One region of the Rhodococcus artemisiae genome, then DNA from elsewhere that is predicted to be linked to it. Evidence: riboswitches for the same ligand, from Rfam matches in the RefSeq annotation. Region 1 holds a riboswitch; the other holds the start of a gene.
What was found. A riboswitch is a leader RNA that binds a small molecule or an ion and turns the genes downstream of it on or off. The one in region 1 is predicted to bind cobalamin.
Positions count from the first base shown of each region.

Region 2: another riboswitch for cobalamin. It lies ahead of Q7514_RS00675 (ABC transporter substrate-binding protein); the one in region 1 lies ahead of Q7514_RS26170 (VWA domain-containing protein).

Region 1 is NZ_JAUTXY010000015.1:169,285-173,460, forward strand. Features, by position in the region: gene Q7514_RS26160 (cobalt-precorrin-4/precorrin-4 C(11)-methyltransferase) at 1-568, opposite strand, end outside; gene cbiE (precorrin-6y C5,15-methyltransferase (decarboxylating) subunit CbiE) at 565-1,764, opposite strand; cobalamin riboswitch at 1,821-2,012, shown strand; gene Q7514_RS26170 (VWA domain-containing protein) at 2,047-3,942, shown strand; gene cobO (cob(I)yrinic acid a,c-diamide adenosyltransferase) at 3,942-4,176, shown strand, end outside.
Region 2 is NZ_JAUTXY010000001.1:130,724-134,899, reverse strand. Features, by position in the region: gene Q7514_RS00685 (hypothetical protein) at 1-210, opposite strand, end outside; gene Q7514_RS00680 (class I SAM-dependent methyltransferase) at 455-1,222, opposite strand; gene Q7514_RS00675 (ABC transporter substrate-binding protein) at 1,219-2,055, opposite strand; cobalamin riboswitch at 2,290-2,419, opposite strand; gene Q7514_RS00670 (GTP-binding protein) at 2,538-3,503, opposite strand; gene ykgO (type B 50S ribosomal protein L36) at 3,575-3,697, shown strand; gene Q7514_RS00660 (MFS transporter) at 4,044-4,176, opposite strand, start outside.

The sequences.
Region 1 (4,176 bases):
CCACCGCCGCCGGACAGTCCGAGCCGTAGGTCTCGGAGAGTTCGGCGGCGAGCACGCGTATCCGGGTGATGGCCAGGTGCAGCACCAGGCTCGCCTCGAGACCCGCGACGCGCGCGAGCGCTTCGGTGTCGGGCATCGAGGTCGACCGCGCTTGCGTGCGCGTGAGGACGACAGTCTGAACGAGTTCCGGCACGGTCAGCTCTGTACCGAGCGTCGCTGCGGCAGCAGCGTAGGCGGGGACCCCCGGCGTCACGTCCCACGCAACGCCTTCGGCGTCGAGGCGCCGGGTCTGTTCGGTCAGCGCCGAATACAGCGACGGGTCGCCGGAGCACAACCGCACCGCGTCGAGTCCGCGACGATCGGCGTCGACGAGGTGTGCAGTGATCTGATCGAGGTCGAGATGCTGGGTGTCGATCAGTTCGGCGTCGCCCTTGCAGTGCTCGAGGATCTCGGCGTCGAGATACGTCCCCGCGTAGAGCACGACCGGGGCTGCGCGGAGCAGATCGACTGCCCGCAGCGTCAACAGATCTGCGGCACCAGGGCCGGATCCCACGAAATGTACTGTCATTTTTCGCCTTTCGTGACACTCCACTGCACAACCGGTCGCAGCGACTGCCACCCGGTGAATGTTCCGATCGATGAGGCCTGTTCGACGGACAACCGCGACAGTTCGCCTCCACATTTCTTCCACCACTGCACCAGCACGGCCTCTGTCTCCAGGGTCACCGCATGCACGACGAGACGACCACCCGGCCGCAACGCATGCCAGCAGGCCTCGAGTACTCCGTCCCTGCTTCCACCACCTCCGACGAAGATCGCGTCGGGGACGTCGAGCCCGGCCAGCGCGTCGGGCGCACCACCGGTCACGACCCGCAGCGACGGCACACCCAGGCGGGCGGCGTTGCGCGCGATCGCGTCGCCGCGCATCCGGTCCTTCTCTATCGCGATGGCACGGCAACGCGGATCGGTGCGGGCCCACTCGATCCCGACGGATCCGGCACCGGCTCCCACGTCCCACAACAGTTCCCCCGGTCGCGGCGCAAGTGCACACACCGCGGCAGCCCGGATCGGTCGCTTGCTGAGCTGACCGTCGTTCTCGAAGAATTCGTCCGGGAGTCCGGGTGTCGTGGACAGCCCCTCCGCCCCGACGCACTCGATGCACAGGAGACCGAGCTGCGGACCCGCGGTGTCCACGAGATCACCTGCGGTGCTGGCGATTCGGTCTTCGTCAGCCCCCAGGTTGCCGAGCACCGTCACTGCCGCATCGGCGAATCCCTCCCCCACGAGCAGCCGCGCGATCTCCGGAAGGCTCGACGAGTTCGAGGTCAGGACGATCAGCCGGCGACCTCGACTCAGGTAACGGCGCAGCGCGTCGACGTCGCGGCCGACGAGGGTGACGGTGTCGCATTCCTCGGCCGACCACCCCATGCGGGCCCGGGCGAGTGCCACGGACGACACGGCGGGGATCACCTCGACTGCGTCCCTGCCCAGACGACGGATGAGGGTCGAGCCGATACCCGATACCAAGGGGTCGCCGGAGGCAAGCGCCACGACCCTGCCGGGGTGCCGGGCCAGCAGGTCGTCGAGACTGCTGAGCAGCGGGGACGGCCACTGCTCGCGGGCCGCGTCGGTCGGCGGGATCATCGCGAGGTGCCGCTCGCCGCCGAGCAGGACGTCGGCAGCGAGCACGTGCTCGCGGCCGGTCGCCGACATGCTGCTCCAGCCGTCGGCGCCGATTCCGACGACGGTGATCCGTGAACCCATGGCCGTGAACGATAGCCCGTGGCCCGGGAGACGGGCGGGTGTGGATAGACTCGGCCGCGGCAAGACACATCGAAGGTGCCCTTCACAGGGATAATCGGGAAGCCGGTGAGAATCCGGCACAGGCCCGCTGCGGTGACCCGGGAGTCGTCGATCATGCGCGTGAGCGCAGCCACCGGAGAATTTCGGGAAGGCGATCGCACGACGCTCGACCGGGAAGTCCGAAGACCGGCCTTCGATCGGTTGCCGAAGTGGACATCCCAGCGGGAGCCTGTGGAGGTTGGAGTGCTCGTGTATCCGTTCAGCGCTGTCGTCGGTTCCGACGACCTGGCGCTGGCCCTGACCCTGTGCGCGGTGTCGCCGTCGATCGGCGGTGTGCTGGTGCGCGGTGAGAAGGGCACCGCCAAATCGACGATGGTGCGGGCGCAAGCGGGGCTGTTGCCGCAGGTCGCAGAAGTCGACGGCTGCCGGTTCGCTTGCGACCCGTCCTCCCCCGATCCGCGCTGCCCCGACGGTCCGCATCCGGCCGACGCGCCGTCGCACATCCGGCCCGCACGGCTCGTCGAGTTCCCCGTCGGCGCGAGCGAGGATCGCGTCACCGGATCGCTGCACCTCGGCAAGGCACTGTCGGCTCGCACCGCCGAGTACGAGCCGGGCCTGCTCGCGCTCGCACACCGCGGCGTGCTGTACGTCGACGAGGTGAACCTGCTGCACGACCACCTCGTCGACCTGCTGCTCGACGCCGCCGCCATGGGGCGGTCGACGGTGGAGCGAGACGGCGTGTCCGTGAGTCACGCCGCGACGTTCGTGCTGGTGGGAACCATGAACCCCGAGGAGGGTGAGCTCCGTCCTCAACTCCTCGACCGGTTCGGGCTCGCCGTCGACGTCGCAGCGCCCCGCGACCCGCAGTTGCGCGTCGAGATCGTGCGCCGCCGCCTGGCATTCGACGCAGACCCCGACTCGTTCGTCGCGCAGTGGTCCGCGGCCGAGCAGGATTTGTCCCGGCGGATCGCATCGGCGCGCGAACGCGTGTCGACGGTGCGCCTGGGCGACGACGCTCTGGTGTCGATAGCCGAGATCTGCGCGGCGTTCGACGTCGACGGCATGCGCGCCGATCTCGTCACCGCCAAGACCGCGGTCGCGCACGCGGCATGGGCCGGTCGTGACGACGTGACCCGCGAGGACGTTGCGGTCGCCGCGAAGCTCGCGCTGCCGCATCGGCGGCGCCGCAACCCGTTCGACAACCCCGATACCGATGATGATCTGCTCGACGAATTGCTGAATCGGCCCGATTCGCAGCCTGATCCCGACCTGGATCCCGACGACGACCCCGACGGTGGCGGCGCGCCCGACCCGGAAGACTCCCCTGCCGACCCACCGTCCGGCTCGAACACAAGCGTTCCGAACTCGGTGGATGCGCCGGCCGATCCGTACCGGACACGACTGTTCTCCGTCGACCGCACCGGGCGTGGTGTCGCGGGCAGGCGCTCGAAGGCGGCCACCACCATCGGGCGCACCGTCGGCGACCGCGCCGGCGACACCGGCGCGGTCCACCTCCCCGCGACGATCCGTGCCAGCGCACTGACCTCACGCGGCTGGGACGTGCGACGCAAGGTCGTCGAGGGCCGGGAAGCGAACCTCGTGTTGCTGTGCGTCGACGCATCCGGGTCAATGGCCGCCAAGCAGCGGATGACACAGGTCAAGACAGCGATCCTGTCGCTGCTGCTCGATGCGTACCGCCGCCGCGACACGGTCGGGCTCGTGACCTTCCGCGGCGACAGCGCGACCGTCGCGCTGCCCCCGACCAACTCCGTCGATGTCGCGGCAGCTCGTCTGCGGGAACTCCCGGCCGGGGGGCGCACTCCGCTCGCCGAAGGCCTTGCCGAGGCCGCCGAGACGATCCGGCGTCATCGGCTGCGCGATCCGGACAGGCGGGCGTTACTCGTCGTCGTCACCGACGGACGCGCCACCTCGGGCACCGACGCGGTCGCCCGTTCTCTCGAGGCCGCCGATGTCCTCCGGGCGCAGGGGGTCGCGGCGGTCGTCGTCGACTCCGAAACCGGTCGCTTCCGGATGGGACTCGCGGCGCAACTCGCCGACCGGCTCGGCGCCGAGTATGTACAAGTGGGCGAGGTTCACGCCGACGCCCTCACCTCGATCGTGCGTGGGAGAGCAGCCTGATGCCGAAGGGACAACCCGAGGTCGTACCGAACGACGGGCTCACCACCCGCCAGCGCCGCAATCGGCCGCTGCTGATGGTCAACACGGGCGACGGCAAGGGCAAGTCCACCGCGGCGTTCGGGTTGGCCCTGCGCGGTTGGAATCAGGGCTGGTCGGTGGCGGTGTTCCAGTTCGTGAAGTCGGCGAAGTGGCGGCTCGGCGAGCAGACGGCGTTCGAAACCCTCGGTGAGCTGC
Region 2 (4,176 bases), on a different contig from region 1:
GGTGTAGTCGGCTCGACTCCACCGGGAACCGTCGAAGCCGTAGACGAAGCCGATCCACTCACCGGTTCGACGCTGGCGTTCGATGTAGCGGGCCGCAGCATGTCTCCACCACGGCGGAACACCAGCGAACAGATCTGTTTCGCTGCGGTCGAAATAGTCGGCCGCGGCATCGAAGTAGGCTTCGGAGTATTCGTGGTCGTAACCGATCAAGACAGCTTCCGACCTGCTGTGCCAACGTAGATCTGCCCAGTTCCCGCCACCGTCGTCGAAATGCCAAGTCGCTCCACGCGCATAGCATCCTTCGGCCCATCGGCTTCCTCGAGCGGCCGATACGGCTGCGTAAGAAGCCCAGCGAGGACGCATCTCCTCCGGGGAGGGAATCGCGAGAGTATGCACGAGTCGTGATGGTACCGCCGCCGTCGTCGCCCCGGCCGAGCAGTCCGAGCGCGTCACGTCATCGGTGTGGTCGGACGACTCCGTAGACGACGTAATCGTCGAACAGTTGCCAGACGGTCCCCGACTCGGCGAACCCGGCCTGTCTCAACGCGGCAAGCTGGAATTGCACCGTGGTCGGGGGAGTGCCGTCCCGATTTGCGAATCGGCGCGTTCGTTCGTCATGCAGGTACCCGATGCGGGGGTGTGACCGCAGCAGGTCCCACCATTGATCCCACTCGTCCGCGCCCGCAGCGAAACCGAGGCGCTGGGTCGACCGATCGTGCTGTGCCGACCACTCCGTGATGTGCTGATCGATGCCGTCGAAGCGGAAGTGGTCACCGTTGAGAAACAGGCCACCCGGTCCGAGCATCGATTTGATCTGGGCGTACAGGCTCACCACCTGCTCGGGCTGCAGCCAGTGCAACGCGGTGGTCGAGACAAACGCCCGAGGTGAGGTATCGAGCTGTTCGGCCACCCGATTCGACCACTGTGGATCGGTGAGGTCGGCGTCGACGTAACGCACGCGATGTCCGTAGTCGTCGAGGTACTCGCGGGCGAGTTCGAGCAGCATCGGATCGTAGTCGACCGCGACGACACGCGATTGTGGGAACCGGTCCAAGATCCGCGCGGTCAACGAGCCCGGACCACAGGCGAGGTCGACTGCGGTGAACTCGCCTCCTGTCGCGAGCTCGAGCGTGTCGAGAATCGCCGTGAACCGCCCCTCCCGGTCGGCGATATAGGCGGCCTGCTGGCTGTCCCAGCGCTCGACCAATTCATCGGGTGTCATTGCGCCACACCCAGTTCGCGAAGGTCTGTGGCGAGCTGCTCGATTCCTCCGATGTTGCGGATCGACGGGTCCATGGTGGTGCCTTCGAGGATGATGTAGCGCTTGTTCTGCACCGCGGTCAGACGACTGGCCACCGGATCCGCTTCGAGGAACCTGATCTTCTCCTCGGCGCTGTCGCCGTCACTGCCACGGGTGAGGTCGGCCAAGACGAGGACGGTGGGGTCACGATCCAGGATGCTCTCCCATCCCACCTCGGGCCACAATTGTCGACTGTCGCCGAACGCGTTCTGCGCCCCGACCTCGCGCGTCATGATTCCCGGAGCACCGCAGCAGCCGGCAATGTACGGACTGGCAGTTCCCGCATACCACCATGCGAGTGTCACCTCGGAGGCGTCGATACTTCCAGCAGCCGTCGTTGCCCGGCCACGCAGATCGCCGACCAGGTCATCGCCGCGTTCGCGGACATCGAACAGCGTGGATACGTCCACGATCTCGGAGTACAGATCGTCGAGAGTGAGCTCGGAATCCTGCACGGCGTCCTGCCCGGTGCATTCGCTCGGAGACTGATACGTCGAGATTCCCATTTCAGTGAACCGGTCGCGATCCGCGATTCCCTCATCGGTGAATGTGTAGTCGAAAGTGGTGTAGACGAAATCCGGCTCACGATCCAGCACCGATTCGAACGAGGGGAATTCCGTGTCGAACGCGTACACCTCGGAGGCCGCAGGTTCGAGCTCCGGCAGAAGCCGGTCGTCACCGAGTGCGACCCCGGATAGCCGATCTGCCAGCCCGAGACTGAGCAGCAACTCGACGGCGGGCTGGTTGACGGCCACTGCCCGCTCGATGGGACCGCTGGGTGAAACCGTGATCCCGCAGTTGATCACACCGCGAGCGTCTACGGTATCGTCCGGGTCGTCGCTATCGGTAGAAGTGCCACACCCGGCCGCGCCCAACACCATCACGGTCGCCGCGGCGACCACAGACTTCCGAATTCTTCGGTGCATTACCCATCGAGCTTCCCGTAGCCACTGCACGCGAGCGGACCACACGTCATTACCGGGCACGGCGAGCCGCCACCGGTCCAGCAGGGTATCGGGCTCGGGGTTGTTCGCCCCTCACCGTTGCGCGTCAGCTCCGGATTCCCACCGGATTCCACCTGACCCCATTGTCGGGGCTACCTGGCGTGACGAATCTAGCAAAGAAGGCCATACATCCCAATTGGACCCGTCTGCCGGTCCGATTCGTTCACCGACAGCGAATTCTCCGACGGCGGCTCCACGGGCTTCCGACGCCGCATGTCGCCCGGTACGAGTGTTCACCATCTGGGCAGGGGGTCGGGGATCTGGGTCCAGTTGTCGGGCCCGAGGAGGAATTCGTCGTCGTCGAGTGTGCACTCGTCCAACATCGTGATCGTGCGGGGGATGTCGAGATCGATGCCGAAGAACGCGATGTCCTGACCGAACGTCAGCGGTTCGGGGGAGTGGTCTTCGGTGCGGAGCCGGCCGAGTCCGATCTCTGTTCCACAGTGGTCCCACAGGATCGTCGTGTGTGGCCGGGATGCCAGCCGGCAGAAACCGGCCGAGCGGATCACCCGGCCGCCGGAATCGCAGTCGAACCCGCCACCGAGAATCGCGGCGAGTCGGTCGGGGTGGAATGGCCGGAAGTTCTGATACCGGAACGCCTGCACGCGGTCGTGCGCGACCCGCGGGGAAAATGCGTCGCCCAGCAGGTGGATCCAGCCGGGCCGGTTCAACGTCACCGCTGCGATATCGGTGGGGTGGCCAAGTGGGCCGAGTGGCGCTTGCGGACCGAGAAGGACAAGTGTGGCTGTGGGATTGAGGTGTCCGAGCAGAGCCACGAGTGGATGCAGGTCGGTGGGCTCCATCGAGCCCCATCCGGTCAGCACGAGCGTCGACGCGTGTTCGATGTGTGCCGCCAGCGTCACGGGTGACTCGGGTGCGCCGAGATGTGGCCGTCCGAGCAGGGTTCGGGCGGTGCTGTCGGCGTCGAGGGTGGTGATGACAGATGCCAGATCGGCTCGCATTTCCGAGTGGCGTCGCGCGGACTCGAATTCGGAGACGATGCGCTGCGCGTCGGTGTCGGGGCTGCACCGGACGAGGAGGTCGGGCGTGGCGGAGTTCGGCAGCGCCGGGCCCGCGGACAGGAGTGCGCTGCAGTCGATCATTCGGTTCGTGGCTGTACCGAGGGCTCGCTGGAATGCGTCGGTGGCGGCGTGCTGGGTGAAGAACAGGTGGACCTTCACGGGTTCGGTGGTGTTCATGGTTTCCGTCCTGTGCTGTGCACGTGTGAGATGCGTTAGTATAACGATAACCGTTGTCATTAGGAGGGTGTATGAAGGTCCGTTCGTCGCTGAAGTCGTTGAAGAACCAGCCGGGATCGCAGGTTGTCCGCCGCCGCGGGCGGGTCTACGTGATCAACAAGCAGAACCCGCGCTTCAAGGCGCGGCAGGGATAGCGGGCACAGTCGAATGCAGGTAAGTACGCCCACAAACCCGCCATGCATCGGTCCGGTGAGCCTGCCCGGCGGCAAGCAGAAAGGCCCCCACGCTTCGTCGGCGGTGTAAGCCGCTGCAGATCCTGCCATCGGAAACGGCTCATCAAGGGTTGCCTGCCGGGACACGGAACACAACCGGATTCCATTGCGCTGCTGCGGAGTGCGTTTCCGTTCTCATGCTCCGTCCGCGTTGGAGCGACCTCGTCATCGTCCTTGAACTGGGTTGGGTTCTTCGTCGCATCGACCAGTCGGACTTTTTCGTACGCTGAGCCCATTGTCGCCAGGGGCTTCCGTGCTCCCGGTTGAATCAGGTCCCGTTGGCTTGTTGTTCCACGCCGACTTCCCGCGGTGAGCCCGCGCTTCCGCACATTTCCCGGATCCACAGTAGGACACCACATGCGGGAAAGAATCCACCGAGTACGCACACCGCCCGCCACCCG